DNA from 3 places in the Microbispora sp. NPDC049125 genome. Region 2 is predicted to be linked to each of the others. Evidence: predicted binding sites of a transcription regulator. Region 2 holds the regulator's gene; each other region holds the start of a gene.
The links. The regulator LexA, encoded in region 2, represses DNA repair genes until DNA is damaged. The targets are predictions, from matches to a motif close to TCGAACANNTGTTCGA.
Positions count from the first base shown of each region.

Region 1 (10,164 bases), on a different contig from region 2:
CCTGCCTCTCCCCCGCCCCCATCGGCGCCCGGACGCGCCGCCGTGTCCCGACCTGTCCTGTCCACCGCCTGCGCGGTTTCGCCCCGGCAATCTGTTCCGGTACGCCCCGTCCGATGCGGACATACCGAATCACATCAGCCGCGAGCGGGTCCAGCGGGCCGACCTGAGCTGGAGTCGAGTTGAAGGCCGCGAAGGACGGCGTCTCCGATGCCGTCCGGCCGGGACGACATCGAAAAGCGTGGCGGGCGCCAGGTCGTTCCGGCCTCAGCGACTCACTGCGGTCTCCCGCTCCACGTGCGACAGCTTCTCGGGATTGCGCACGTGGTAGGCGCCGGTGACGTAGCCGTTCTCCACGCGCACCGCCAGCACTCCGTCGATCTCCCCGTCGACTCGCACGAGCAGCCCCGGGCCGCCGTTGATCTGCACCAGCTCGACCGACCTTTCCGCGTCGCGTTTCCACCAGCCGACGGCCAGCAGGCGAGCCACGTTGCCGACTCCCACAACGGGCCGGGGCAGGGCGTGCCTGACTCCGCCGCCGTCGCTGAGGGCGACGACGTCCGGCGCGAGGATGTCGAGCAGGCTCTGCAGGTCGCCGGTTTCGACCGCTCGCTGGAAGGCCTGGAGGGCCGCCCGGTGCTCGGCGGGGGAGCCGGTGCCGCGTGGCCGGCGCGCGGCGACGTGTGAGCGTGCCCGGCGGGCGATCTGGCGTACCGCGGCCGGGCTCTTGCCGACGGCTTCGGCGATCTCGCCGTAGTCCAGGCCGAACACCTCGCGCAGCACGAACACCGCCCGCTCGGTCGGCTGAAGCGTCTCCAGCACCAGCAGCATCGCCATCGAGACGCTGTCAGCCAGTTCGACGTCCTCGGCCACATCGAGCGCGGTCAGCAACGGCTCGGGGAGCCACGGCCCGACGTAGGTCTCCTTGCGCCGGTCCAGTGTGCGCAGTCGTTTCAGTGCCTGCCTGGTGGCGATCCGGATCAGGTACGCGCGCTGGTCCAGCACCGTGCCGATGTCGACGCCCGCCCACAGCAGCCAGCTCTCCTGCAGAACGTCCTCGGCGTCGGTGGCGGAGCCGATGATCTCGTAGGTGAGGGTGAACAGCAGGTTGCGGTGGGCGACGAACGCCCGGGTGGCCGAGTCCATGCGGTTGTCGCGAGCGAAGGGCCCGGCTGTGCCCGCCGGTCGCTCGTTCCGTTCGCTCATCGCTGGTTCCCGCCTGTTCGCGACCGTGCCATATCCATACGATCCCGGCCCCCACTGCTTTGTGACACCGGCGGCCGGTGGTCTATGTCACATGGGCCTGGCTGTCACAGGCAGCGGGCCGCCGGGTTCTCTTGCTCGAAGCGAAGCGCGTCATGGCGCGACACGACGAGTAAGGAAGCCCGAGCATGTCCACAACCACGACCGCGGACCTCCGGTCGCGCATGCCCAACCCCCTCCCGTTCCTCCCCGAGATGGCCGCGATCGCCGAGCCCCTGCACAGAGTGATCGCGAACGGCGTGATCCCCGCGGCCACCGTCAGCCTGCTGCAACTGCGCGCCGGTCAGATCCTCGGCAGGGCGTCCGAGCTCTACGACGACAAGGCGCTCTGGCATCTCATCATGGCGATCGCCCACATCGGCTTCTTCACCCCCGCCGCTCTCATCGCCAAACCTATCCCCGGCATGCCCCCCGGCCGGAACTACAGCTGAGAAGGGCTGGAACATGAGCAAGTTCGCAGTGGCAGGAGCGACCGGGCGGCTGGGCCGCCACGTCGTCGACGTCCTCACCGAACGGCGGCACCAGGTCGTGCCGATGTCCCGGGCCACCGGCGTGGACATCGTCACCGGGGAAGGCTTGGCCGAGGCGCTGGCCGGAGTGGAGGTCGTCATCGACGTCGCCTCGTGGCACGCCTCCGAGCAGGAGGCGGCGACGGACTTCTTCCGCACCTCGGCCCGCAACCTGCACGAGTACGGCCGCAAGGCCGGGGTCGCCCAGATCACCGTGGCCTCCATCATCGGTGTCGGCAACGCCACCGGCGGTTTCCTCGCCGCCAAGAAGGCGCACGAGGAACTCCTCCTGTCCGGCCCGCTCCCCGTTCGCATTCTGCGGGCCGCGCAGTTCCACGAGTTCGTCGGCCAGCTCCTGGACTGGCAGCAGGGAGACGTCGCCTACATGCCGGCCCTGCCCTCCCAGCTCGTGGCCTGCCGTACCGTGGCCGAGGAACTGGCCGGCCTGGCCACCGCTCCCGGCATTCCCGGACCGCCGATCCCCGAGATCGCCGGCCCGCGCAAGGAGATCCTCGCGGAGGCGGCCGCACTCCTCGGCGCCCGCCGAGGCGTCAAGGTCGTCGGCGTCGACGGCTCCGGCATGCCCGACGCCGAGATCGCCGCCAAGGGCGCCTTCCTGCCCAGCCCGCACGCCAAGCTTGCGGGCCCGACCTTCCAGGAGTGGCTCGACACCCAACCCTGACCTTGCCTTGTTCTCGGAACTCCACGGCCGGGAGTCCCGGGAACAAGGGCTTCCTTCGAACCTCGTCCTCAGGAGCTCATCGGGGACCCAGCGGGTCCCACCCGGAGCCCGGCCAGGTCAGGCGGCCGGGGCCGAAATCCGGTAGAGGACATGGCGGCGCAGGGGGCTGTCCTCGTCCAGCGCCGGATGATCGAAGTCGTCCTGGGGGTCCCTGGTCATCCCGATGCGGCGCATGACGGCCTGAGAGCGGACGTTGGTCACGCTGGTGAACGAGACGATCTCCGCGAGACCGAGCTCGCCGAATCCGTACGCCAGAGCGGCTCGCGCCGCCTCGGTGGCGTAGCCGTGCCCCCAGGCCGGCCGCGCGAGACGCCAGCCGATCTCCACACATGGCGTGAAGTGGGCTGTGAAGCGAGGGACGTTCAGTCCGGTGAAACCGATGAAGGCGCCGCCGGCCTCCACCGCCCACAGACCGAAGCCGCGTTCGGCGAACGCCGCCTCGATGCGCCCGGCGAGGGCGTCGCTCTCCGCTCGCGACAGCGTGGACGGGAAGTGCTCCATCACCGCCGGGTCTGCGTTCAGCGCGGCGAACGGCTGCCTGTCACCGTGCCTCCAGCGCCGCAGCACCAGCCGCTCCGTGGCGATCTCCGTCACCGCCGCTCCTCCCCCGCTCCCCCGGCCGTACGGCCGGCACCGGCGATTATCACCGAACGCCGCGACGGTCGCCACGGCCTTTCCGGGCGGGCGGAACTCGGGGCGGCCCGGCGGACGCCGGCGGCGGGATCGGCGATGACGCGAACATCACCCGGGGGGATGGAGCGGCAGGCGCCCGGAGTCGGATAGAGTCTCAAGTGGCCGATGTGGTCTGTGTCCCCCGGGCCGCAATCACCGCCTTCACGGAATACCGTTCGGCTGGAACCGTGTTGTGCATCTCGCCGAGGAGGCGACCGCCACATCGGCCTTCAGCGGGAAACGCCCCGCGAGACCCAGCGTCTCGCGGGGCGTTCGCGTCTGAGCCGCCGCCCTCTTGGCCGCCCGCACGCGGTGTGGCGATGGGCAGGAAGTACAACAACCGCTCCGGCGGGTTGCACGGTGCGGACACTGCGCCCCGCCGCCGCGCGGCCTAGGGTGGAGCGCATCACTTCGTGAAGGAGGGTCTGTGCTGTACCGCGTCGCCAAGACCATCAGCGGCCCCGTGATGCGCGCCCTCTGGCGGCCCCGGGTGGAGGGGCGTGAGCATGTCCCGCCTCTCGGCCCGGCGATCCTGGCCTCCAACCACCTTTCCGTGGTCGACTCCTACATCCTTCCGGCGGTGCTCACCCGGCCCATGCGGTTCGTGGCCAAGAACGAGTACTTCACCGGCAACCGGCTCATCGCCTCGTGGGTGCGGGCCATGGGGAGCATGCCCATCGACCGGGAGAACGTCTCGGCGGCGCAGGCCATGCTGGACAGCGCGGTCGAGGTGCTCAAGGCAGGCGAGCTGTTCGGCATCTACCCCGAGGGCACGCGCTCCCCCGACGGGCGCCTGTACCGGGGGAAGATCGGGGTCGCCTGGCTCACGCTGACCACCGGCGCCCCGGTCGTGCCGATCGCGATGCTGGGCACGGAGAAGGTGCTGCCGCCCGGGGCGTCGGTGCCGCGGATTCACCGCATCGGCGTGCGGATCGGTGCGCCGATGACGTTCACCGGCGACCCCGCCAGGGCCGCCGACCGCAGGATGGTCACCGACCAGGTGATGGAGGCCATCCGGGAGCTCTCCGGTCAGGAGTACGTCCCCAGGTACGCGGCGAGCGTGAAGGACTCCGCCTGATCCACAGGTGACACCGGCACTCTGTGAACGCGGCCCGCCCGCGCTAGGCTCGGCCCGACCGGAGAACGGTCGAATCGGACGACGTGGGGCGAGTCGCGACACAGGGGGTTACGCGTGCCACGAGGACGAACTTTGGCGATCACAACCGCCGCCGCCGTCGTGGTGGCGGGGGCCGCGGCCGGGGGCGCCTACTACGTGCTGCACACCCGGGGGACGCCGCAGGAGACGGCCCAGCGCTTCACCGCGGCCTGGGCCCGCGGCGACCTGGCGGGGATGAAGGCGGAGCTCGCCGCACCCGCCCCCGGCTTCGACGCGGCGTACGCCGAGCTCACCAGGAATCTCGGCGCGACCAAGGTGGCGGTGTCCGGCGTCCGGGTGAGCGCGCCCAAGGACGACCACGCCACCGCGTCGTACACGGCCACGGCGACGCTGAAGAACGTCGGCGACTGGACCTACCAGGGCGGGCTGCGCCTCATGGTGAAGGACCACTACTGGAAGGTGGACTGGTCTCCGGCCGCCGTCCACCCGGCTCTCGACGGCACCGGCCATCTGGCGCTCAAGACCACCTGGCCCGACCGCGCGGCCATCACCGACGCCGGAGGCGACCGCATCGACGGCGGCGACGCGGGCGGCTCGGTCCAGCAGCTCGTGGGCTACCTCGACAAGGCGACCGCCAAGGACGTCAAGACGCTCGGCGCCGCCTACCGGACCGGCGACGCCGTCGGCCGGGGCGGCCTGCAGGAGACGTTCCAGAAGCAGCTCGCCGGCACCCCCACGACGCAGATCGAGGTCGTCAAGGGGTCGGAGCACAAGAGCCTGCACACCATCGAGGGCTCACCGGGCAAGGAGCTGCGCACCACGCTCGACCTGCGTGTGCAGCACGCGGCCGCCGACGCCGTACGTGACCTCGACAAGCCCGCCTCCCTGGTGGCCGTACGGCCCTCGTCGGGGGAGATACTCGCCGTCGTCAACAACAAGGGCGGCTTCAACCGGGCGCTCGACGGACGTTATCCGCCCGGCTCGACGTTCAAGACCATCACGGCCGCCGGGCTGCTCGCCGAGGGCCTGACCCCCTCCTCGTCGGTCACCTGCCCCGAGAAGGCCAGCGTGGGCGGCCTCGACATCCGCAACTCCGACCACGAGTCGTTCGGGTCCCTGTCGTTCCTCGACTCCTACGCCCACTCCTGCAACACCACGTTCGCCCCGCTGGCCGCCAGCAAGCTCGGCGCGCAGAAGCTGTACGACCTGGCCACCGACTTCGGGTTCAACCGCCCGCTCAACATCGGCGTGCCCGCGACCAAGGGCAGCATGCCCAAGGCGACCAGCGACGCCGAGCTGGCGGCCGAGGCGTTCGGACAGGCCAGGATCACCTCCAGCCCGCTGGTGATGGCCACCGTGGCCGCCGCCGTGGCCGACGGGACCTGGCGTCCGCCGACGCTGGTGCCGTCCCTGAAGCAGAAGGCCGCCGCCAAGGAGCTGCCTGACGGGATCGCCTCGAAGCTGCGCTCGATGATGCACGCCGTGGTGACCAAGGGCACGGCGCACGCGGCGGGGCTGCCCTCCGGCACCGCGGGCAAGACGGGGACCGCCGAGTTCGGCACCGGCCCGAAGCTCGACTCGCACGCCTGGTTCATCGGCTTCCGTGGCGATCTGGCGTTCGCCGTGGTCGTCGAGGGCGGCGGGATGGGCGGGGAGGTCGCCGCCCCGGTGGCCGCCCGCTTCCTCAAGGCGCTCTGACTCAAGGACACCCTCGGCTCAAGGGCACGCTCGCTCAGGGCTCTGTCGTTCAAGCCCGCGCCGACGTCCGGGGCGGGCCTCGCATGACGGGGGCCCGCCGGAGGGTGTCCGGCGGGCCGTGCGAGGGACGGAAACGCCCGGCGAATCAGCGTCGGCCTCGTCCGCCGACGGCGCGGCGCGCCGTCAGTGGTGTCCGCCGGGGCGTGTGTGCGTGGCCGGCTGCCGGCCGTGATCCGCCTCGTCGGCGGTGGCGGGCGTCACGACCGCCATGTTGGTGCTGCTGTCCGCCCTGTGCTTGTGGAAGCCCCGGTGCCAGTGGTTGACGACGTCCCGGGTCTGGTGAGTCGCCTGGTTCCGGACCTTGCTGTCCTCGTCCACGTCCTCGTCATCGTTCCGGTCCACGTCGTCCTCGACCTTGGGGACGACCTTCTTCTTCACCTTCACGACGGCGGGCAGGCAGATGTCGTCCGGGCCGATGTTCACGGCGAGCGCCGGTGAGGTGCTGGCCGCCACGCCGAGGGAGCCGAGATAGCTGGCTGTGATCCGGTTCACCCCCTGCGGGAGGTTCACGAAGGTCACCACGGCCTGCCCGGCCGAGTTGAGCGGGACCGTCGCCAGCAGTGAACGGCCGTCTCTGAAGGCGACCGAGCCGGTGGGCACCGTTCCCGGCGCGGTCACCGTCGCGGTGAAGACGGTCTCCCGCCGCAGCCCCGAGGCGCATGACGGGTTCGTCGTCGCGACGGTCACCCCCGTCGCGCTCAGGGTCGTTCCCGAGCGTCCGGCGGGCGGAACCGTGCAGACGGTGCGGGTGATCGTGTCGGTGTCCAGGGTGACCGCGCCGTTGCGGGCCAGCGTCCGGCCGTTCACGGTCACGCCGGTGGTCACGGTGATCGAGGCCAGCGCGAGGATGTTGCCCGCGAACGACGATCCCGTCCCCAGCGTGGCCGAGCTGCCGACCTGCCAGAAGACGTTGCACGGCTGGGCGCCGTTGATGAAGACCACGTTGCTGGCCGACGCGGTGACCAGCGTGCTGGCCGTCTGGAAGATGAAGACGGCGTTGGGATCCCCCTGGCCGTCCAGGGTGAGGGTGCCGGTGATCTGGAAGTCCCCCGGGAGCGAGTCGTACACGCCCGGTGCCAGGGTCATGCCGCCGAGCTCCGCCGTCGGGAAGGTGACATCGGATGCGCGTCCCGCGGCGTCGAGGTAGGCGGCGGTCAGGTCCGCCTGGGCGGTCGCGGCGGTCCCGTCGGCGGTGTGGATGGTGCCGTCCGTCACGACACCGGGCGGAAAGCCGGTCACGGCGGAGCCGGGGCTCACCCCGAGATCCCCGGTGACGACGGTGCCACCGGTGTTGGTGACCGTCGATCCGGCCAGAACCGCGAAGGTGCCGGCGCTGCCGAGATCCACCGGCATCGGTGACACGGCATATGCGGCGTGCGCCGACAGCATGGCGGACCCCACGGCCACCGAGGAGACGAGGACCGCGGACAGCAGGGAACGTATTGCGTTTCTCGCGAGACGTGGGCGGCAGGCGCCTTTCATAAAGCCATCCCCCTGATTTGATATGCATGGCAATGACGCTTCCCTAATGGTGCGTCACAGTTTCTTCACCTTACTCAGGGAGTCGGGCGCCATTGTTTTCCGACATGCGCATGGCCCCATCATCCGATGCAAGGGAATTTCCACCCCATTTAGCGCGGCGGGCCACATATGTCCTGGCTGTCAGGCGCCGTGTGATCGCCTCGCACGAACAGCTGTGCAGTGGCGCCAGCCGTTTTCAGATTCCCGTCGCCCCCGGCAATCCTTCAGATTCCCGCGCTTCCACTCCTGACGCGAGGCGGCCCGCCTCGCGAAAACCAGCGCCATAGCATTTCCCGACATAAGGGCGTAGACTGGCTATATCCGGAAAGCCATGACACCCCCGCCTTGAGGTTGCCAGCGCCGGCTGCCGAAGGTGGATTTCGTGAAAATGCTCCAGCGCTTCAAGAACGAGCCCGCCGGCACTCCGGGATCGGCCGAGCACGCCGGGACGTCCGCCTCCCCAGGCGTGCCCGCCGAGGTGACGCCCGCCCCGGCCGCCGGACACGATTCCCCCACGGCCGCCGGACCCGTCCCTGTCACCCGTGTCAGCGTCGCGTGGGCAGGCGTGTGGGCCGCCGCGGTCGTGGCCGTCGCATTCATCGTTTTCATGCTGCAGAACACCGCCGGCGCCCAGGTGTCCTTCCTGGGCCTGCACGGCACGCTGCCGCTGGCCGTCGCGCTGCTGATCGCCATGGTCGCGGGAGTCCTGCTGACTCTGGTCGTGGGCACCGCGCGCATCACGCAACTACGCCGTCTGGCTCGTCCGCGCCGCCGATAGAAACAGGCAGGGACGATCCCGGCGCCCGCGACCGGCAGGGCCCGCGGGCCGAGGGCCGCCAGACCACGCCGAGATCTCTCAGAAGGCGTCCAGGACGGCGAAGGCCCCGACGACCCGCCGGAAAGAGATCACATCGAGAAGGCGGCCGCGTCGTTCCGCAGGGCCATGACCAGCAGGGTCGCGATCAATGTGGCCATCAGCAGCCAGCTCACCGCGATGATCACGGTGGAACGGTTCGGCATGCGCCGGTTGGCCGGTTGCGCCGCGCGCCGGGCGTGCCGTCCACGGTCCACGCGATGGTTGAAAGACTCCAGCCGGGCCGCGAGCTTGGGGTCCTCGTCCGTGAGGTGCCGCTCGATCATCGCAAGCATTCGCTCTTCGTCCTGCGACCAGGCCATGGCGCAACTCTCCAGAACGCACTGTGTGTGCCGACGTTCTGCCCATCCATAAAGATCGTTAGCCGTTTCGAGAGGCGCGATTTACCAAGACGCACGAGTTGCGATCTAGTTCGAACTCGTGTTCCAATCAGGTCATGCGCTGGGACAACTTGCGCCTGGCCGAAACGCCCGGTGGCGATCAGGCCGTGCCCCTGTTCGCGCGTGGCGCCGTCACGCGGACCTTCGACACGCCTGAGTTCCGGGGCATCACGTTCTACGAGATCCACGCCCGCTCCATCGTCAACCGCGTGCCGGGCGCGAGCCGGGTTCCCTTCGAATGGACGATCAACCCGTACCGGGGATGCAGCCACGCCTGCGTCTACTGCTTCGCCCGCAGGACGCACGAATACCTGGACCTGGACTCCGGGCGGGACTTCGACTCCAAGATCGTCGTCAAGGTCAACGCCGCCGAGCTGGTGCGCAAGGAGCTGGCCGCGCCGAAATGGTCCCGGCAGCCCGTCGCGATGGGCACCAACGTCGACTGCTACCAGCGGGCCGAGGGCCGCTACCGGCTGATGCCCGGCATCCTCGCCGCCCTCCGCGACGCCGCGAACCCCTTCTCCATCCTCACCAAGGGCTCGCTGATCCTGCGGGACGTCGACCTGCTCGCCGAGGCCGCCGACGTCACCGACGTGAACACCGCGGTGTCCGTCGGGTTCGCCGACGACGACGTGTGGCGATCGGTCGAGCCGGGCACGCCCGCCCCGCGCAAGCGGCTGGAGGTCTGCGCCACGCTCAACGCGCACGGCATCCCCTGCGGGGTGCTGATGGCGCCGATCCTCCCCTACCTGACCGACGCGCCCAGCGCCCTGGAGGCGACGGTGCGGCGGATCGCGGAGACGGGGGCCACCCACGTCACCCCGATCGTCCTCCACCTGCGGCCGGGGGCACGGGAGTGGTTCCTGGCCTGGCTGGCACGTGAGCACCCCCGGCTCGTGCCTCGCTACCAGGAGTTGTACGGCCGCGGCGCGTACGCGCCCAAGGCGTACCAGGAGCGGATCGCGCGTGAGGTCGGCGCGCTGGCGAGCCGGTACGGCGTCGGCCGCGCGGCCCCGCGAGACGCCCGCCGTGCCGCGGCGCGTGGAGGCGTCCGCCCAGGCGCCTGGACCGACACCGGCCTCGCGGCCGGGCCCGCGCCCCGGCCGCAGGACCGAACCGGCCCCCCGCCGCAGGACGGGGCCGGCCCCCGGCCCGGCGGTCCCCGGGAGAGCGCCGGAGGCTCCTCGCGAGAGCGCGGCCGGAAGCCCCCGGAGCCGGAGCAGCTCACCCTCCTGTGACCGGGCCGCTACGATCACCCGCCGTGGAGCAGTTCGTCCGGGCGCATACCCGGCTGGTCGCGGTGCCGTACGTCCCGGAGATCCGCCTGCACC
Region 1 is NZ_JBEZDW010000004.1:154,911-165,074, reverse strand. Features, by position in the region: gene AB0B72_RS06605 (RNA polymerase sigma-70 factor) at 265-1,203, opposite strand; gene AB0B72_RS06600 (hypothetical protein) at 1,389-1,691, shown strand; gene AB0B72_RS06595 (SDR family oxidoreductase) at 1,705-2,451, shown strand; gene AB0B72_RS06590 (GNAT family N-acetyltransferase) at 2,569-3,105, opposite strand; gene AB0B72_RS06585 (lysophospholipid acyltransferase family protein) at 3,611-4,261, shown strand; gene AB0B72_RS06580 (penicillin-binding transpeptidase domain-containing protein) at 4,394-5,998, shown strand; gene AB0B72_RS06575 (ice-binding family protein) at 6,182-7,411, opposite strand; gene AB0B72_RS06570 (lipopolysaccharide assembly LapA domain-containing protein) at 7,968-8,357, shown strand; gene AB0B72_RS06565 (DUF3040 domain-containing protein) at 8,486-8,755, opposite strand; gene AB0B72_RS06560 (Rv2578c family radical SAM protein) at 8,890-10,071, shown strand; gene AB0B72_RS06555 (methyltransferase) at 10,095-10,164, shown strand, end outside.
Region 1: the regulator LexA is predicted to act here: its motif matches at 8,866-8,881, upstream of AB0B72_RS06560 (Rv2578c family radical SAM protein).

Region 2 (10,164 bases):
CGTTCGCTCTGACAGATATGTGTATTTCATGAAAAAAGGGCCCGATCAACGCCTTGACGCCTTTGTGCACGATTGATATCGGGCATTTGTTAGCTGACGCATTCGAGCGTTGCGGGTGGGAGGTATCCGTTTCGCACGGCCTGTACGGCCTGGCGTGGGAGGGTGCGGCCTGGGGCGGGAGTTCGGCACGAGCCGAATCCCGTTATTACGGAGCGATTTCCCGATGGACGGGTCGTATGGAATGATCCGTGTCCCTTAATAGGGGAGACGGGAGTGTCCTGTTGATATCGGACTATGCCATTCGCCGCATATGGGGTGTCGTCAATGCGGCTCCGCGCGCCGTCAACAGCGGCGCCCTCGCGGTCTGCGGCGCCGAACGTCCGCACCGACCAGTCGGTATGTGGGTCGGACGCCGTGGTCACGGCCAGATGCCGGGACAGACGTGTCCGTCACCGTCCACACGAACGCCACCACAACCCGTGGTGAACCGCTGTGAGCTTTGCCACTGCGGGCGGGCGGCTGCGAGCCGGGCGAAGTGCTCGATGAGGCGCGCCCGGCCGCTCGTGGGACACCGAGGGCCGGGCGAAAAAGCCGCCACCCGGCCCTCGGCAGGCGTCGGCGACCCGTCGTGATGAGGCGGCCCGTGCGCTCCGGCGGGGGTCAGCCTGCGGCGGGACGGATCGAGCGGAAGACGGTGGTGATGTCGGGAAGCAGATCGTCCTTCAGCGCCGGCACCGCCATGTACACGATGGCGGGAACGTCGCCGCCGGTGTTCATCGCCGCCACGACGACCGTGGTCTCCTCCTTGTCGGCGGTGACCTTGTACGCCGCCAGCAGGCCGGTGAGCCCGTTGCGGGACAGGCGCTGCTGCGCGGTCTTGGTCACCTTGTTGCCCTTGGGGAACAGGGACTGCCGCGCCTGGTACATGACCGCGCTGATGACCGGCCCCAGCTTGTCGGGCGAGGTGTACTTCACCGCGAGCTGCTTCTGCAGCGGCCCCGACATGACCTGCGCGAACTCCGGCTTCCCCCGCGTCGTCATCCCGGCGGAGACGTACTGGCGGGTGGCGAAGCCGTACGTCGACCGGATGCTCTGGGTGTCGGTGTCGGCCTTCCACGGGCCGCCGAGCCGGGGCAGCTTGATGCCGGCGGCCTGGTCGGTCACCACGCCGTTCACGGGTGAAGGGGTGCCCTTGTACGTCGGCAGGGCCGGGAACTGCGACTGCGGCCTGGTGGTGGGGGCCGAGGAGGAGGGCGGCGTGGAGGACTCCGGGGCGGCCGAGGGGTCGGTCTTGCCGCTGGAGCTGAGCGGCCCGGCGAGGAACGCCCATACCAGGGCGCCGACGAGCGCCACGACCACCGAGACGATGAGGGCGTACAGCCAGAACGGCCTGCCGGGCTCCTCCTCGTACTCGTCGATCGCGCGGTAGTTCTCCCCGAAGACGGTGTTCCACAGCTCCTGCTGCCGGTGCGCGGGCGGCGTCTTCGGGCCGCTGATCTGCCCCGCCGTGACGAACGGCTTGAAGGGGTCGTCGGCGCGCGGCGGGGACTGCGGCTGCGCGTACCCCTGCTGTTGCGCGTATCCCTGCGGCGGGGCGTATCCCTGCGGCTGCGCGTATCCCTGCGGGCCCGGCGCTGCTTGGGGCTGCGGCGCGGGTTCCGGCATGGGCTGGGCGTGCGGCATCGGCTGGTGCGGGTGCGCGGGCGCCTGCGGCATGGCCTGTGCGGACGCCTGCGGCATGGCGTGCGTGGATGCCTGCGGCATGGGCTGGGCGTGCGGCATCGGCTGGTGCAGGTGCACGGGCGCTTGCGGCATGGCCTGTGCGTGGACGGGCTGGGGTGCCATGCCGAACGCGGCGCCCGGCGCGGCCCCGGTCATGCCAGGTCCCGTCATGGGGCCGGTCATGGGGCCGGTCATGGGGCCGGTCATGGGGCCGGTCATGGGGTTGGCCATGGGTCCCGTCATAGGGCCGGTCATGGGGTCCAGCGTGGGGCCCGTCGCGGGGTCCAGCGTGGGCGCCGCCTCCACGAAGGAGCGGACGGTGGGAGTGAAGGAGGAGGCCGTGGGGACCTCAGGCCATGCCGGCGGGACCTCCGGCCAGGAGGTCGCTCGCTGGGGTTCGCTGTGGTCCGAGGGCACGGCACCTCCCGAGTTCATGCCCGGATTGGGGGTGCCTGGCATGATCTCATGCGCCGTGGGGGGCGCCGCAGCGAAACCAGGGAATGCCCCGCGAAACTGCTCGCCCGTGGGGTCGGTGGGCGGGTCCTGCATCGGCAGGTCTGCCGGCGGGAAAGAGTTGGCCACGGCGACGACAGTAAACTAAAGGGACATTCTCGGTCACAACGGAACTATCACGCTCGCGTATCGTCGTCTGACTCGCGACGTCAGCCCCGTGATCGGTCGGCGTCCGGTTGCCACCCTGCGCTAGGCTTGACGCGCGTGCCGCCACCCTGCTTCGGGCCGGGTGTCCCTGGACACCGGCGAGCCGATCGCGGAGACGCCGGTCACCCTCGTGTGATAGCGAGGGGCTTCGTCGTGGACGGGCACCCCGATTCGTGTGATCCAGCCGCGAGGAGTAGAAAGTGGACGAGCCGGTGTACGACCCCCAGGCGCTGCAGGCCAAGTGGCTGCCGCGATGGGAGGAGCTGAACGCCTTCGCCGCCGTGGAGGACGAGGCGGACACCAGGCCGCGCAGGTACATGCTCGACATGTTCCCCTACCCCTCCGGCGACCTCCACATGGGTCACGGCGAGGTCTTCGCCATCGGCGACGTCGTCGCGCGCTACTGGTTCCAGAAGGGCTACAACGTCCTGCACCCCATCGGGTGGGACTCCTTCGGCCTGCCCGCCGAGAACGCCGCCATCAAGCGTGACGCCCACCCCGCCGAGTGGACGTACGCGAACATCGACACCCAGGCCACCTCGTTCAAGCGCTACGGCGTGTCGTTCGACTGGTCGCGACGCCTGCACACCAGCGACCCCGAGTACTACCGGTGGAACCAGTGGCTGTTCAACCGGTTCTACGAGCGGGGTCTCGCCTACCGCAAGGGCGGCCTGGTCAACTGGTGCCCGGTCGACCAGACGGTGCTCGCCAACGAGCAGGTCGTCGCCGGCCGGTGCGAGCGGTGCGGGGCCGAGGTCGTCCGGCGCGAGCTCACCCAGTGGTACTTCAAGATCACGGACTACGCCGACCGGCTGCTGGAGGACATGGCGCAGTTGGAGGGCGGCTGGCCGGAGCGCGTGCTGACGATGCAGCGCAACTGGATCGGCCGTTCCACCGGCGCAGACGTCCGGTTCCGGATCGAGGGCCGCGACGAGCCGGTCACGGTCTACACCACACGGCCCGACACGCTGTACGGCGCGACGTTCTTCGTGGTGGCCCCCGACGCGCCGCTGGCGGAGGAGCTCGTCGCCCCGGAGCAGCGCGAGGCCCTCGCCGTCTACCGGACCGAGGTCGCCAAGCTCTCCGACATCGAGCGGCTGTCGACCGAGAAGGACAAGACGGGCGTCTTCCTGGGCGCCTACGCGATCAACCCGGTCAACGGCGAGCGCCTGCCGGTGTGGGCGGCCGACTACGTGCTGTCCGACTACGGCCACGGTGCGATCATGGCGGTGCCCGCCCACGACCAGCGCGACCTCGACTTCGCGCTGAAGTTCGGCCTGCCGGTGCAGGTCGTGGTGCACACCGGCCTGGCCGACCCGGGCGAGACCGGTGTCGCCACTCCTGGCGAGGGCACGCTGGTCAACTCCGGGCCGCTGGACGGGCTGACCAAGACCGAGGCCATCGCCAAGATCGTCGAAGTCCTGCAGGAGCGGGGGACCGGCACCGCGGCCGTCAACTACCGGCTGCGCGACTGGCTGCTTTCCCGGCAGCGGTTCTGGGGCACCCCCATCCCGATCATCCACTGCCCCGACTGCGGTGAGGTGCCCGTACCGGACGACCAGCTCCCGGTCACGCTGCCCGACCTGCGCGGCGCCGACCTGAAGCCCAAGGGTGTGTCGCCGCTGGCCGCCGCCACCGACTGGGTCAACGTCAGCTGCCCCAAGTGCTCGGGCCCCGCGCAGCGGGACACCGACACCATGGACACGTTCGTCGACTCGTCGTGGTACTTCCTGCGGTACACCGACCCGTCGTACACCGACGGGCCGTTCGACGTGGAGCGGGTCCGCAAGTGGGGCCCGATCGACCAGTACGTCGGCGGGGTCGAGCACGCCGTGCTCCACCTGCTGTACTCGCGGTTCTTCACCAAGGTCCTGCACGACATGGGCATGCTCGACTTCACTGAACCGTTCATGCGCCTGCTCAACCAGGGACAGGTGATCAACCAGGGCAAGGCGATGTCCAAGTCGCTGGGCAACGGCGTCGACCTCGGCGAGCAGATCGACGCGTTCGGCGTCGACGCCGTACGGCTGACCATGGTGTTCGCCGGGCCGCCCGAGGACGACATCGACTGGGCCGACGTCTCGCCTGCGGCGTCGCAGAAGTTCCTGGCCAGGGCGTTCCGCGTGATGACCGAGGCGGGTGCCGCCTCCGCCCCGGGCGCCGACTTCTCGGCGGGCGACCTGGAGCTTCGCAAGGTCACCCACCGGACCATCGACGAGGTCACCCGCCTCGTCGAGGGCTACCGGTTCAATGTCGCGGTGGCCCGCATGATGGAGCTGACCTCCGCCGCCCGCAAGGCCATCGACACCGGCCCCGGCGCCGGCGACCCCGCCGTCCGGGAGGCCGCCGAGACGCTGGCGATCATGCTGTCGCTGGTCGCGCCGTACACGGCGGAGGAGGGCTGGGAGCGGCTGGGCCACGCGCCTTCGGTGGGACGCGCCGGTTGGCCGTCCGCCGAGGCCGCCCTGCTGGTCCAGGACTCGGTCACGGCCGTCGTCCAGGTCGCGGGCAAGGTCCGCGACCGGCTGGAGGTCTCCCCGGAGATCTCCGATGCGGACCTGGAGGCGCTGGCCCTGGCCTCCGACAAGGTCCGGCCGTACCTGGACGGCGCGCCCCGCAAGGTGATCGTGCGAGCGCCGAAGCTCGTCAACATCGTCCCGTGAGCCGACGTTGACGGCCGTCCGCTCCAGCGGACACAATGACGCCCGAGCCGAAGACTGACATATCGATGAGGCGTGCGGTCAGGGCATGCCGCGACCAACCACCGCGTGAGCGGTGGCGCTGGGGCGTGCGCCTGACCATCCGGCTCTCCGTCGGCGTGCTCCCAGCAGGGGAGGCACGTCTTGTCCAGACGTTTTCTCGGAGGGCTCACGACCGTCGCCGCGATCGCGGCCACGGCCCTCGTGGTCACCGGCTCGCCGGCGAGCGCGGCCGGCACCGGCACGGGTTACCTGCACACCAGCGGGAACAAGATCGTCGACAGTACCGGGGCGACCGTACGCCTCACCGGGATCAACTGGTTCGGCATGGAGACCGACAACAAGACCTTCCACGGTCTGTGGGCGAACAATCCCTGGCGTGCCCAACTCGACCTGATGGCGCGCCTGGGGTACAACACCATCCGGGTGCCGTGGTCGGACGACGCGGTGAAGCCCGGCGCGGTCGCCACCAGCGTCAACACCTACTCCAATCCCGATCTCGTCGGGCTGTCACCGATGCAGATCCTCGACAAGGTCGTCGACTACGCGGGCCAGAAGGGGATGCGGATCATCCTCGACCGGCACCGGCCGACCAGCGCCGGCCAGTCGGCCCTCTGGTACACCGCCGGGGTGTCCGAGGCCACCTGGATCGCCGACTGGAAGGCGATGGCCCAGCACTACGCGGGCAATCCCACGGTCATCGGCGCGGACCTGCACAACGAGCCGCACGCCGATGGCACCAACCCCCAGGCGACCGGTGCCTGCTGGGGCTGCGGCGACGTCAACCGTGACTGGCGGCTGGCCGCCGAGCGGGCCGGCAACGCGGTCCTGTCGGTCCAGCCGAACTGGCTGATCTTCGTGGAGGGCGTGAGCTGCCCGAGCGGCGGGCTGTCCAACGTCTGGGACAACGACACCAGCAACGACGAGGACTGCGGCTGGTGGGGCGGCAACCTGTCCAAGGCGAAGGACTACCCGGTCCGGCTCAACGTGGCCAACCGGCTCGTCTACTCGCCCCACGAGTACGCCACATCGGTTTACCACCAGGCCTGGTTCGACGACCCCTCCTACCCGGCGAACATGCCCGCCATCTGGGACAAGTACTTCGGGTACCTCTACAAGCAGAACATCGCCCCGATCATGATGGGCGAGTTCGGCACGACGCTGGCGAGCAACACCGACAGGATCTGGCTCACCGAGCTCATGAAGTACCTCGGGACCGGGGTCAACGGGATGTCGTTCACCTACTGGTCGTGGAATCCCAACTCGGGTGACACGGGCGGCATCCTGAAGGACGACTGGGCCACGGTCGATCAGGCCAAGCAGAGCATCCTGCAGCCGTACCTGATCCCGCCGACAGGTGGCAATCCGTCGCCGTCGCCGTCTGGATCGCCGTCGCCGTCACCGTCTCCGTCGGGGTCTCCCTCTCCCTCTCCCTCTCCCTCTCCCTCTCCGTCGCCGTCGCCGTCGCCGTCTCCCTCTCCGTCTCCCTCTCCGTCCCCGTCTCCGACCGGGAACCGGGGCTGCACCGCCACCTACAGGATCAACAGCTCCTACCAGGGTGGCTTCCAGGGCGAGGTGACGGTCAAGAACACCGGCACGGCGGCCACCACCGGCTGGACGGTCGGGTGGACGTTCGCCGACGGTCAGACCATCACCCAGCTCTGGAACGGCACGCTGTCCGCGAGCGGGGCGAACATCACGGTCAGGAACGTCAACTACAACGGCGCGCTCGCCCCGAACGCCACGACCATGTTCGGCTTCATGGGCACGCTGACCGGCGGCAACTCTGTGCCCTCGGTGACCTGCACGGCGACCTGAGCGGCGGACCTGAGGAGCGGCCTCAGCGGTCCGGCGGCCCGGCGGCAGGCCGCCGAAGTGCGGGCCTGCGACGTGCCGGCCCGTGCGATGCCGAGCGGTCAGGCGGCCGTGGGGCGTCGCTCCATCGCGGCGCCGATCCTGGTCAGGATCTCCTCCAGGATCGGCGCCGACGTGGCGAAGTTGAGCCGGACGCAGGTGTCCGCGCCCCCGTACATGGGCCCGGGGTTGAGCTTCACCCGTGCCTCCCGCAGGAGGAACCCGGCGGCGTCCGGGACTCCGACGTCCAGCCAGGCGAGATAGGTGGCCTCCGGGGTGCGGTGGCCGATCCGGGACGGCAGGCGCCCCGCCACCATCCGCCGGTTGCGGTCGAGGACCGTCAGCACCTCCTCCAGCCACGGGCCGCCGTCCCGCCACGCGGCGATCGTCGCCTCCACCCCGAGGACGCCCGGGGCGCCGTACACGTGGGGCGGCCGCCCGCCGAGGGCGTCCCTGACGGCCTTGGAGCCGAGGTGGGCCACCGCGCAGCGCAGACCGCCCATGTTGAACGCCTTGCTGGCCGAGGTGAGCGTGACCGTGCGCCCGGGCAGGATCGTGGCGAACGGGATGTGCCGCGCGTGCGCGTACGTCAGCTCGGCGTGGATCTCGTCGGCGATCACCAGGCTGCCGTGACGCTCCGCGTACCCGGCCACCGCCTCCAGCTCGGCCCGGGTGAAGCAGCGGCCGGACGGGTTGTGCGGGTTGACGAGGAGCACCACCGGGGCCGGCTCGGCGGGGAGCTGGAACGTGCCGTCGGCGGCGACCGGGATGGGCAGCAGACGCCGCCCCATGCCGGTGATCGTGGTGAGGAAGGGGTCGTAGGCGGGGACGTGCGTCGCCACGGCGTCGCCGGGGGAGGTCATGACGTCCAGCAGCACCTGGAGGGCCTGGTTGACGTCGGTGTACGGCCGGACGTGGCCGGGGTCGGCGTGCCAGCCGTACCTGGTCTCCATGCGCTCGGCGAAGGCCTCCGCGAGGGGAGGGCAGTTCGGGATGTCGAGCCAGGCGGGATAGCCGAGATCGGTCTTCAGGCGCCGCGTGACGGCGTCCACCACGGCGTCCGGCGTAGGGAAGTCCATGTCGGCGACCCACGCGGGGATCACGTCCGGAGCCGCGTGGGCCCACTTGATCCCGTCACGCGTCCGGGCGGCGTCAAGGGTGAGCGAGTCGAAATCCACCCGACTCACCCTATTGCGTCCGCAATGAGTAGCTTGGCGGCTCCGCGGCGGCGGCCGTACCGGTGGCCGCGGAGCATCGCCGCTACAGCTTGCGCAGGACGGCCGTGACCTTCCCCAGGACGGTGGCCTCGTCACCGGGGATCGGCTCGTAGTTCGGGTTGTGCGGCACCAGCCACACGTGCCCGTCCTTGCGCTTGAACGTCTTGACCGTGGCCTCGCCGTCGATCATGGCGGCGACGATGTCGCCGTTGTCGGCCACCGGCTGCTGCCGTACGACCACCCAGTCGCCGTCGGCGATGGCGGCCTCGATCATCGAGTCGCCGGTCACCTGGAGCAGGAACAGCGTGCCCTCGCCCACGAGCTGCTTGGGCAGGGCGAACACGTCCTCGATGCTCTGTTCGGCGAGGATCGGGCCGCCGGCGGCGATGCGGCCGACCAGCGGGACGTACGCCGCGGTGGGGCGGTTGAAGCCGCTGTCCTCCTCGGTGGCGTCCGGGTCGACCCACAGCACCGGCTCGCCCGGCAACCGGACCTCCAGAGCGCGCGGCCTGTGCGGGTCACGGCGGAGGTAGCCCTTGCGTTGCAGTGCGGTGAGCTGATGCGACACGCTGGAGGTGCTGGTCAGCTGGACCGCCTCCCCGATCTCCCGCATCGACGGCGGATAGCCGCGCTGCTGGACCGAGTCGCGGATCACTTCCAGGATCTTGCGCTGCCTCGGGGTGAGACCAAGCGAGTCGCGCCTGCGAACCGCGAGGTCGCCGACGGCCTCCGCCTGCTCACTTCGGTCACTCACGATGCCACCTCTCAATCCGTGTTCCTCAGGTCGCTCAGAGCGACCGTACCGCGATTAAAGATCATCATCAAACAATTGTTCGATTTCCACCGGAAATCGCAACCGCCTGTCATCCGCCCACATCGTACGTGAGTTCGATCGACATCGTGTTCGATTTCCCGATCTTCGTCAAGTGGTGTCGGCCCAGCTCAGAAATGCCGCCGAAAAGCGACAGAAAAGCGGAGAGGCGCGTTCGTGAGATCGCCGGCGCCCGATCGGCGCTCAAGTCCGTCGAGGGCGGAGCCGGTGAAGCGTCGTCGCCGAGGTGCGCCGATCCCGCGGCCGACCGGCGCATCGTGGTTTCAGCCGCCGCCCGAGGTGAACGCCGCGGCGTGGTCGCGGGCGAATTCGACGACGTCGCGCGGGGGGCGGCCGAGAAGGCCGGCGACCGTGCCGGTGGTGAAGTCTCCCCAGCCGGAGGCGTACGCCTGCGCGTACTCCTCAAGCATGTCGGCGATCCATCGTGGAGCGCCGTGGCCGAGCAGCGCCGTGCGCCTGGTGTCGTCGCCGACCGGCAGGTACGTGACCGGCCTGCCGAGGGCGAGGCCCAGTCGGCCGGCGACCTCGCCGAACGTCAGCGAGCGCGGGCCGGTGAGGGTGTACGTCGCGCCGTGGTGGCGATCCGGGCCGTCGAGGAGCACACGGGCGGCGCACTCGGCGATGTCGCGGGCGTCGATCATGCCGATCCGCGCCGAGGCCATGTTCAGCGAGAACGTGCCGGTGGCGGCGATGTCGCCCGCCTCGTTCAGCAGGTTCTGCATGAACCAGTGCGGACGCAGGATCGTCCAGCGCATGCCGCACACTTCGAGCTCCCGGTCCGACAGCGCGTGCAGCCTGCCGCTGCGGTTGGGCGCGTCGTGTGCCGCGCCGACGACGGACAGGCGCACGACGCGCTCCACGCCGGCCTGGCGTGCGGCCCACAGGGCGTTCATGGAGTTCTCCGGGGCGCGCGGGTCGTTCGGGGTGAGCAGCCACACGTCCCGCACACCCTCGAAGGCGGGAGGCAGGGACCGGGGGTCGCCGAGGTCGCCGACGAAGACCTCGGCGCCCTTTCCAGCCGGGCCGTCCGCCTTGGACTTGTCGCGGACGAGAGCGCGAAGGTCCACATCGGCCCCGCTCAGCGCGTCCATCAGCGCGGTGGACACGGTTCCGGTGGCTCCGGTGATCAGTACGGTGCGTGACACGCTCAATCTCCCGTGGTGGTGGGGATGCGGACCGG
Region 2 is NZ_JBEZDW010000011.1:39,886-50,049, forward strand. Features, by position in the region: gene AB0B72_RS15330 (hypothetical protein) at 661-2,139, opposite strand; gene leuS (leucine--tRNA ligase) at 2,583-5,045, shown strand; gene AB0B72_RS15340 (cellulase family glycosylhydrolase) at 5,226-6,899, shown strand; gene AB0B72_RS15345 (MalY/PatB family protein) at 6,998-8,113, opposite strand; gene lexA (transcriptional repressor LexA) at 8,196-8,909, opposite strand; gene AB0B72_RS15355 (SDR family oxidoreductase) at 9,248-10,129, opposite strand; gene AB0B72_RS15360 (MFS transporter) at 10,132-10,164, opposite strand, start outside.

Region 3 (10,164 bases), on a different contig from region 2:
ACGAGCCCCAGGCGGAGCGGCCGCTCCACGGAGTATTTGCCGCTCTTGAACAGGGCGACCCGCAGCGCGCTGTCGAACGTGCTGTCGCCCCTCGCCTGCTCGAGCAGGTCGAGGTACTGGCCGCACATCAGCTCGGTGAGCATGTCGTCGTGCACGGGCTGGGCGGCGGCCATCGCCTCGGGCGCCAGCCCGCTGGTGCGCCACATCTCTCCCGACCACACCAGCAGCAGGTTGCCGAGCAGGACCGCCGTGCCCTCCCCGAACTGCTTGGCGGACCCGTGCCAGCCCGACTCCAGGTGCATGCGCTCGAACCGCCGGTGCGCCGACGGCATCCCCCTGCGCACGTCGCTGGCGTCCATCACGTCGTCGTGGATGAGCGCGCTCGCCTGCAGCAGCTCCAGCGAGGCGGCCGCGGTGTGCAGCGCCGGCTCGTCGCCCCCGCCCGCCGCTCGCCAGCCCCAGTGGCAGAAGGCCGGGCGGAGCCGTTTCCCGCCGGCGAGGAAGTCCTCCGCGGCGGCGAGCAGGACGGCCACGTGCGGGTCGGCGAAGATCGGTCGCTGCCGATCAAGGAACTCCCGGATCGCGCGGTCCACCTGCGAGCGGACGAGATCCAGCGGAGCGTCGGAAGCGGTCATGGTCTGAGAGTAACCGCCGTTGATCCAGGCCCCTACGGGAGAGACCCCTGATGTGCGGACGGGCGATTCGAACGGCCGGCGCTCACATCGCGAGACGGGCGAGGGGCCCGGCGTGGAGGCGTCACAGGGGGGATCCACGGGGGATCCCCAGGAGAGGCCGGGACCTGTAATCTTGGCCCATGGCTCTCGGTCTGCCCTCCCGGCTTCCTGATCGCGTCCCGACGATCCGTGAGCTGCTGGCCATGGGGGAGCGGTCGTTCTCCTTCGAGTTCTTCCCCCCGAAGACCGATGAGGGCGAGCGGCAGCTGTGGCGGGCGATCCGCGAGCTGGAGGCGCTGCGGCCCACGTTCGTGTCCGTGACGTACGGCGCGGGGGGCAGCACCCGCGACCGCACGGTGGACATCGTCGAACGGCTGGCCCACGAGACGACGCTCACCCCCGTCGCCCACTTCACGGCGGTCGACCACTCGGTGCGCGAGCTGCGCCACCTCGTCGGCAGGTTCGCCGACGCCGGGGTGCGCAACATCCTCGCCGTGCGCGGCGACCCCCGGGGCGGCAACCCGCTGGACGAATGGGTCAGGCACCCCGAGGGCGTCCTGTACGCCGAGGACCTGGTGCGCCTCATCCGCCAGTCCGGCGACTTCTGCGTCGGCGTGGCGGCCTTCCCGTACAAGCACCCCCGCTCGGCCACGATCGAGGACGACACCCGGTTCTTCGTGCAGAAATGCCGTGCGGGCGCGGACTATGCGATCACCCAGATGTTCTTCCGCGCGGAGGACTACCTGCGCCTGCGCGACCGGGTGGCCGCCGAGGGCTGCGAGACGCCGATCATCCCGGGCATCATGCCGGTCACCCAGATGAGCACGATCGCCCGTTCGGAGCAGCTGTCGGGTGCGCCCTTCCCGCCGGACGTGGCGGCCCGTTTCGAGGCCGTCGCCGACGACCCGGTGGCCGTCCGCCGGCTGGGCATCGAGCACGCCGTGGAGATGTGCCGGGTCCTGCTCGACGAGGGCGCGCCCGGCATCCACTTCATCACCTTCAACAGGTCGAGCGCCACGCGCGAGGTGTTCCAGGCGCTCCACCCGGCCCCGGCCTCCCGCTCCTGACCCCGCCCCGCGGGGCCCGGTCCAGACGTCCTCAGGACGTCCTGAGGACGTCTTCCGGGCGAGGCGTGAGGGGCAGCCGCGTCCCGGCGATGATGTAGTTCTCATAGCCGCCGGGGAACACGAAAGCCGTCATCAGGTCGACGAAGCCCACGTCGCGGTAGAGGTGGCGGGCCGCGGTCGGGGCGTCGTGCGTCGACAGCACGGCGGTCCGCTCCGGGCGGCCCGCGCAGATCTCATGGATCATGCGGCGGCCGAGCCCCTTGCCCTGGTAGTCCGGGTGGACGTGGATCTCGGCGATCTCCAGCGCGTCGCCGAACCACTCCTCCGACACGCGGGGACCGGCCTGGTCCTGCAGGGCCCGGCGGACCACGTCGTGCCACCACTGCCCGGGGGTGCCGTGGAAGCCGTAGACGAACCCGACGATCTGCGGAGCCTCGGCGAGCAGGCAGACGAAGTCGGGGTACGTCGCGTGGTTGCGCATTATCGCCATCCGGCCCGTGAGCTGGTCCGACGGCGGCCGCATGGCCTGCGTGTAGATGTCGAGCACCGTGTCGAGGACCCCGGCGAACTCTTCCGGCCCCACGCGTCGCAGCTGGATCACTTTCCGGAGACTAGCAAAGCACCCTGAGGGCGCCTCGCCCCCGCCGCCGCCGGCTCTCAGGACGCCGGCGGGCCCTCGTCCGGTCCGCGCTCCACCTCGGCCGGCGTCCCACCGGTGATCCTCATGAGCTCGTCGAAGCTCGTGGGGAACACCGTGTGCGGGTGCCCGGCCGCGGCCCACACCACGTCGTACTTCCCGAGCCAGATGTCCACCAGCGTCCGGACCGGGGCCGGATGCCCGACGGGGGCCACCCCGCCGATCGGCTGGCCGGTGTGCTCGCGGACGAACTCGGGCGTGGCCCGCCGGACCTTGCCCGCGCCGACCAGGCTCGCGACCAGAGCCGTGTCCACGCGGTGGGCGCCGCTGGTCAGCACCAGCAGCGGGGCTCCGTCGGCGTCGAAGATGAGGCTGTTGGCGATCGCGCCGATCTCACAGCCGAGCTGGGCGGCCGCCGTCGCCGCCGTCGGGGCGGCGTCACCGAGCACGACGATCTCGCCCGTGGCCCCGAGTGAGCGCAGGGCCTCTTCCACGCGGACGGCGTTCGGATGCAACTTATCTGGCACGCGGCCACTCTAAAGGGATGACCAGGCAGTGGGTGGCGCATTACCGCCCCATGTCTCGCAAGTGGCTCGCAAGTCATCTGCGTTAGGGTCCATTGTTCCAAGAGTGAGTTGATTGAGAGGTTGGTCACGATGGGAGGTCGACGGCAGTTCGCCGCCGCCGCGCTGATCACGATGGGGGCGCTGACGTTCGCCACGGCCGGCGCCGCGGGCGCCGCGCAGGCCAGGACCCCGGTGAGCGCGATGACCCCGGTGAGCGCGATGACCGAGGTGACCGCGATCCCGCGCACCGCCTCGGCGTCCACGGCGTCTCCCGGGCCGTTCATCGCGCCGGGCAAGACGCTGAAGCTCGGCGCCAAGGGCGCCGCGGTGAAGACGCTGCAGGCCCGGCTGAAGGAGCTCGGCTACGTCCCCGGCAAGCTCGACGGCAAGTACGGCGGGGCGACCCTCACGGCGGTGTGGGCCTTCCAGAAGGTGCAGGGCATCAAGCCCACCAGCACGGTCGCGAGACGCACGTGGAGGGCGCTGGAGAGCCCGAAGGCGCCCAGGATCCTCGTGCCGAAGGGCAAGCAGGACCGCGTCGAGGTGAACCTGACCCTGCAGGTCATGGTGCTGTACAGGGGCGGCGTGCCCAAGCTGATCACGCACATCTCCAGCGGCAGCGGCATCCCGTACACCGAGCACGCCATGTGGAACGGCAAGCTGCAGACGTTCAGCGGCGACGCGCGCACGCCCACGGGGAACTTCAAGACGACCTGGCGGCGCAGCGGCTGGCACCGGTCCTATCTGGGGCAGCTGTACAACCCGATCTTTTTCTACAACGGGATCGCGTTCCACGGCGCGCTGTCGGTGCCGCTCTACCCGGCATCCCATGGCTGTGTCCGGCTGCCCATGCACGTGGCGGAGATCCTGCCCGGCATGCTCGGCACCGGGGTGCCCGTCCACGTCCGCGGGAGGTTCATCCGCTGACCTCCCGACGCCGGCTGAGGGCCGGCTGACACACGTGGCGCAGGCCCGGCCTGACCGGCCGGGGAGGGCCCCGAGCGAGATCGTCGCCCGGGGCCTTCGGCGTTTCCGGCGCCCTTACGCCCCGTCCTATCGAACCCTTGTTCGTTGACAGTCTTGACAATGAGCATGATCGAATCTATGTTCGATGCTAGTGGGCGCGGGACTCGCGGCCTGCGCCCACTCCGTTGGACCCGTGCCTTCGTCGTCGGCGGAGACGAGTGCGGCACGGCCCGCGGCGTGGGCCGGACGGGGAGAGGGGAAGCTCCTCGTCCGGTCGCCCACGGGAGCCCGAGCAAGTGATGGGCGATCCCACCCGATACATGGGATCGCTCACCCGGCGGAATTGTCGGTGCGGTCTGCGACTGTGATGTCACCGGCGAGGCTCGCCGGGTGCCACGACTCAAGGAGGCGGGCATGACGGAACAGAGCGGTGAGCAGCGAAACGGGCCCCGGCTCTCGCAGACCGTCCTGGCGCATCTCGCGGACGCCAGGGCGTGCCTGGCGGACGCCACCATGGGGCCGACCCCCGCGGACCGGTACGTGTCGGCGCACCTGGCGGCGCTGCGGGCGGCCGCCGGGATCCTCGCCGCGCGTCCCCGGCCCATGGACGGCCGGAGGCGCCGGCTGCGCAGCGCGTGGGAGCTGCTGCCCGAGGCCGAGCCGAAACTCGCGGACTGGGCGGCCTACTTCGCGGTGAGCGCCACCAAGCGCGCCGCGGCGGAGGCCGGCATGGTCCGCGCCGTGACCCCGACGGACGCGGAGGAGCTCATCGTGGAGGCCGACAAGTTCGTGGGAGAGGTCGAGTCGATCCTCGGTGTGCCCGGCAAGCCTACCCTGCCCATGGCCGGCTGACGACACCGGGCCGCCCTCCGGCCCGGCGTCCTCCGGCCCGGCGCCCGTCGAGCCGGGGCGGGCGACGGGCGGTCCACGGCTCGACCGTGCCTGCCCGCGGGTGCGGCTCGCTCCTCGGGGCGCGGCCGGGCGGCTCACCGGGCAGCTCACCGGGCGGCGTCAGATGGGGTCCCGCTCCAGGGGGCAGCTCATGCAGCGCGGCCCGCCGCGGCCCCGGCCGAGCTCACTGCCGCGGATCGTGATGACCTCGATCCCGTTCCTGCGCAGGTAGTTGTTGGTCGTGGTGTTGCGCTCGTAGGCCACCACCACCCCCGGCTCCAGCGCCAGCACGTTGCAGCCGTCGTCCCACTGCTCGCGCTCGGCCGCGTGGACGTCCTGGGTCGGGGTCAGGACCTTGATGTCGTCCAGCCCCAGCGCCTCCGCGATGGCCTTGTGCATGTCCTCCGGCGGATGGTCGGTGACCTTGAGCTCCTTGTCGTTGTCGCCCGGCTCGATGGTGTACGACGGGAGCATGCCGAGCCCGGCGTACTTGGTGAAGACCCCGATGTCCACGTTGGTCATCACGGTGTCGAGGTGCATGAAGGCCCGGGCCTTGGGCATGTCCAGCGCCACGATCTTCGTCGCCGAGCCGGCCCTGAACAGGTTCGTCGCGAGCATCTCGACCGCCTGCGGCTGGGTGCGCTCGCTCATCCCGACGAGCACCGCCCCGCGCCCGATCACCAGGACGTCGCCGCCCTCGATGGTCGCCGGAGCCATCCGCACCCCGCGGTACCAGACGTTGAAGCCGCCGTCGCCCGGCCTGTCGTATCCGGGGGCGAACAAGGGATGCCAGCGGTAGACCGCCTCGTAGTTCACCGTCTCCCGCCTGCGCGCCTTCTTGCGCATGGCGTTGATGGACACCCCGTCGTACACCCAGCAGGAGGTGTCGCGCGAGTACAGGTGGTTGGGCAGCGGAGGGAGGACGAAGTCGTCCATGCCGAGCGTGTGGAAGGCGACGGACCGGGGGTCGCAGCCCAGCTCCATGATCTCGCGCTTGGTGATGCCCCCCGTCAGGAACGGGGCGAGCACCGAGCCGTCGAGCGTGTCGAGGGTGTTGCGGACGGCGTCGGCGGTGAGCGGGCCGAGCCAGTGCTCGTCCACGCTGCCGTCGAGGATGTGCTTGCGCCCGTCGGGAACGGCGACGGTCTCCTCGAGGAGGTCCCCGAGGAGGTGGACGCGCACGCCCCGGGCGGCGAGCACCTCGCGCCACTCCTCGTGCTCCTCCAGGGCGCGGTGGACCCACAGCACGTCGTCGAAGAGCAGGTCGTCCTTGTTGCTCGGGGTGAGCCGCTTCAGCGCCAGCTCGGGGATGTGCACGAGGACCTGGTGGAGCCTGCCCACCTCTGACCCCACATAGAACGTCATCTCCTGCATATCCCCCTGCCGCAGGAATCAGTCATGTCCCCGCTGTGACGTTCATCGCGAGCCGGCGGGCGCCTCGCCGGCCGCCGGGGCAAGGGGGTGCGGGCCTGCGGGTGCGGGCCGGGAGGCGCGGGCGAGGGCCCGGAAGCTCAGAAGGACTCCACGGCGCGGCGGGCCTCCGCGTCGAGCACGCCCCAGCTGATGAACTCCTCGGTCAGCTCGACCGGCGACTTGTCGTAGATGACCGCCAGCGAGCGCAGGTCCTCCTGGCGGATGGACAGCACCTTGCCGTTGTAGTCGCCGCGCTGGCTCTGGATCGTCGCCGCGTAGCGGGCCAGCGGGCCGGCCTTGTCCTTGGGCAGCTGGGAGAGCCGTTCGAGGTCGATGACGAGCTTCGGAGCGGGAGCGAGCGGGCTGGGCGCGGCGCCGCCGGGAAGGAGCTCCGACACCGGCACGCCGTAGAAGTCGGCGAGCTCGGCGAGCTTCTGCACGGTCACCGCTCGGTCGCCACGCTCGTAGGACCCCACCACCACGGCCTTCCACCGGCCGCGGGACTTCTCCTCGACCCCGTGCAGGGACAGCCCCTGCTGGGTCCGGATCGCGCGCAGGCGTGCGCCTAGCGACTTGGCGTAGTCAGACGGCATTGTGTGGCCCCCGGCTTTCTATGTCTCTTCTCACTTGATTGTGCGTCCTTGTCCTAAGCGTTCCGAACACCGGGGTTGATGCCCTGCCAGGCACCTTCGGTGACCGTTGCGTCGGGTTTTACCCAGGAAGGTCGCGAGTTGTGGTTACGGACAGTGACGGTAAAGCCGTCACACCCAAAGGTCAAGCTGATTCGAAAAAAGAGCGCCAAACAGTGCTCTGCCCGAAATCACCGACACCGGGGACGTTCCCGGCCGGTCACCTCCACGGCCCTCCTGTGCAGCCGCCCCCGGCCGCATCTCCGCTGGCGGGAGGGGGTGCCGGGCGGTGCTGGTAGGCTGTGGCGACCGGACACCCTTTTAAGACCCGTCCAGTGAGGCGGGAAAGGTGGTGACTTTTTCATGTCCGATGCCCGAAATCCGGCGCGTGCCGTGCTGGAGGGGCCCGACATCCACCGGGCGCTGACCCGCATCGCGCACGAGATCCTCGAACGCACCAAGGGCGCGCAGAGCGTCGTCCTCCTCGGCATCCCGACGCGCGGGGCCACGCTGGCCCGCCGGATCGCCGAGCGCATCGCGCAGTTCGAAGGGGTCGAGGTCCCCGTCGGGGCCATCGACATCACGATGTACCGCGACGACCTCCGCCTGCGGCCCGCCCGCCCGCTCGGCCGCACGGAGCTGCCCGCGGACGGCGTCGACGGCCGGACCGTCGTCCTCGTCGACGACGTGCTCTTCTCGGGCCGCACCGTCCGGGCCGCCCTCGACGCCCTCAACGACGTCGGCCGGCCCCGGGCCGTCCAGCTCGCCACGCTCGTCGACCGCGGGCACCGCGAGCTGCCCATCCGCGCCGACTACGTGGGGAAGAACCTGCCGACCTCCAAGAGCGAGACGGTCAAGGTCTACCTGGAGGAGACGGACGGCCGCGACGCCGTCGTGCTCATCAAGGAGGAGCCCCGATGAAGCCGCACCTGCTCTCCGCGGGGGACCTCACCCGCGACGACGCGCTGCTCGTCCTCGACACCGCCGAGGAGCTGGCGAGGGTCTCCGAGCGCTCGATCAAGAAGCTGCCGACGCTGCGCGGGCGCACGGTGGTCAACCTCTTCTACGAGGACTCCACGCGTACGCGGATCTCGTTCGAGGCCGCGGCCAAGCGGCTGTCGGCGGACGTCATCAACTTCTCGGCCAAGGGGTCGAGCGTGTCGAAGGGCGAGTCGCTCAAGGACACCGCGCTCACCCTTGAGGCCATGGGCGCCGACGCCGTGGTCATCAGGCACGGCGCCTCAGGGGCGCCGCACCGGCTGGCGAACTGGGTCCGGGGCAGCGTGGTCAACGCGGGCGACGGCACCCACGAGCACCCCACCCAGGCCCTGCTCGACGCGTTCAGCATCCGCAGGCGGCTCGGCAGGCTGGAAGGCCTCAAGATCGCGATCGTCGGCGACGTGCTGCACAGCCGGGTCGCCCGATCCAACGTCCTGCTGCTGCGCACACTGGGCGCGGAGGTCACGCTGGTCGCGCCGCCGACCCTGCTGCCGGTGGCGGTCGAGACGTGGCCGTGCCAGGTCTCCTACGACCTCGACTCCGTGCTGCCGAAGTCCGACGTGGTGATGATGCTCCGGGTCCAGCTGGAGCGGATGAACGCCTCGTACTTCCCGTCCGCCCGGGAGTACAGCCGGCGCTACGGTCTCGACCGCGACCGCTTCTCCCGGCTGCACGACGACGCGATCGTCATGCACCCCGGCCCGATGAACCGCGGCATGGAGATCTCGGCGGAGGTCGCGGACTCGCCGCGCTCGACCATCGTGGAGCAGGTCGGCAACGGCGTGACCGTCCGCATGGCCGTCCTCTATCTGCTGCTGGGCGGGTCTGAGCCCGCGATCGGAGGCGCCGAGTGAGCGCCGTACGGAACCTGTCCGGGGGAGAACTGTGACGACCATCCTGATCAAGGGCGCCCGCGTCCTGGGCGGCGAGCCGCGCGACATCCTGGTCCGCGACGGCCTGGTCGCCGAGACCGGCGCCCTCGCGGGCACGGCGGCGGACCTGACCGTCGAGGCCGGCGGCCTGATCGCCCTGCCCGGCCTGGTGGACCTGCACACCCACCTGCGCGAGCCCGGCAGGGAGGACGCCGAGACCGTCGAGACCGGCACCCAGGCGGCGGCGCGGGGCGGGTACACCGCCGTCCACGCCATGGCCAACACCTCGCCGGTCGCCGACACGGCCGGCGTGGTGGAGCAGGTCTGGCGGCTCGGCCAGGAGCACGGCCACTGCGACGTCCAGCCGGTCGGCGCGGTGACCAGCGGCCTGGAGGGCAGGCAGCTCGCCGAGCTCGGCGCGATGGCCGATTCGGCCGCCCGCGTCCGCGTCTTCTCCGACGACGGCAAGTGCGTCTCCGACGCCGTGCTGATGCGCCGGGCGCTGGAGTACGTCAAGGCGTTCGGCGGGGTCGTCGCCCAGCACGCGCAGGAGCCCCGGCTGACCGAGGGCGCCCAGCTCAACGAGGGGGAGGTCTCCGGCAGGCTCGGCCTGACCGGCTGGCCCGCGGTCGCCGAGGAGGCGATCATCGCCCGCGACTGCCTGCTGGCCGCGCACGTCGGCTCGCGGCTGCACGTCTGCCACGTCTCGACCGCCGGCTCGGTGGAGATCATCCGCTGGGCCAAGTCGAAGGGCTGGGACGTGACCGCCGAGGTCACCCCGCACCACCTGCTGCTCACCGACTCGTGCGCCGAGCGCTCGCCGCTCGGGCCGTACAACCCCATCTACAAGGTGAACCCGCCGCTGCGGACCGCCGAGGACGTCCGCGTGCTTCGCGAGGCGCTGGCGGACGGCACGATCGACTGCGTCGCCACCGACCACGCCCCCCACCCGGTGGAGGACAAGGAGACCGAGTGGGGCGCGGCGGCCATGGGCATGATCGGGCTGGAGACGGCCCTGCAGGTGGTCCAGGAGGCCATGGTCGACACCGGCCTGCTCGACTGGGCGGGCGTGGCCGACCGCATGTCGGCCAGGCCGGCGCGGATCGGCCGCCTGCCCGGCCACGGCCACCCCGTCGAGGCCGGCGCCCCCGCCAACATCACGCTCTACGACCCGTCTGCGCGGCTGCCCGTCGACCCCTCGGGGATGGCGTCCAAGAGCCGCAACACCCCGTACGAGGGCATGACGCTGCCCGGCCGCGTCGTCGCCACGTTCCTGCGCGGACGCCCCACGGTTCTGGAAGGAAAGCTCGTATGACAGCGCTGCTCGTGCTCGAGGACGGCCGCGTCTTCGAGGGGACGGCCTACGGCGCCGAGGGGGAGACCTTCGGCGAGATGGTCTTCAACACCGGCATGACCGGCTACCAGGAGACGCTCACCGACCCCTCCTACC
Region 3 is NZ_JBEZDW010000003.1:238,706-248,869, forward strand. Features, by position in the region: gene AB0B72_RS05330 (polyprenyl synthetase family protein) at 1-635, opposite strand, end outside; gene metF (methylenetetrahydrofolate reductase [NAD(P)H]) at 815-1,741, shown strand; gene AB0B72_RS05340 (GNAT family N-acetyltransferase) at 1,773-2,342, opposite strand; gene AB0B72_RS05345 (YbaK/EbsC family protein) at 2,399-2,905, opposite strand; gene AB0B72_RS05350 (L,D-transpeptidase family protein) at 3,035-3,871, shown strand; gene AB0B72_RS05355 (SAV_6107 family HEPN domain-containing protein) at 4,325-4,762, shown strand; gene AB0B72_RS05360 (arginine deiminase) at 4,922-6,166, opposite strand; gene AB0B72_RS05365 (transcriptional regulator) at 6,313-6,807, opposite strand; gene pyrR (bifunctional pyr operon transcriptional regulator/uracil phosphoribosyltransferase PyrR) at 7,207-7,764, shown strand; gene AB0B72_RS05375 (aspartate carbamoyltransferase catalytic subunit) at 7,761-8,696, shown strand; gene AB0B72_RS05380 (dihydroorotase) at 8,728-10,029, shown strand; gene carA (glutamine-hydrolyzing carbamoyl-phosphate synthase small subunit) at 10,026-10,164, shown strand, end outside.
Region 3: the regulator LexA is predicted to act here: its motif matches at 4,041-4,056, upstream of AB0B72_RS05355 (SAV_6107 family HEPN domain-containing protein).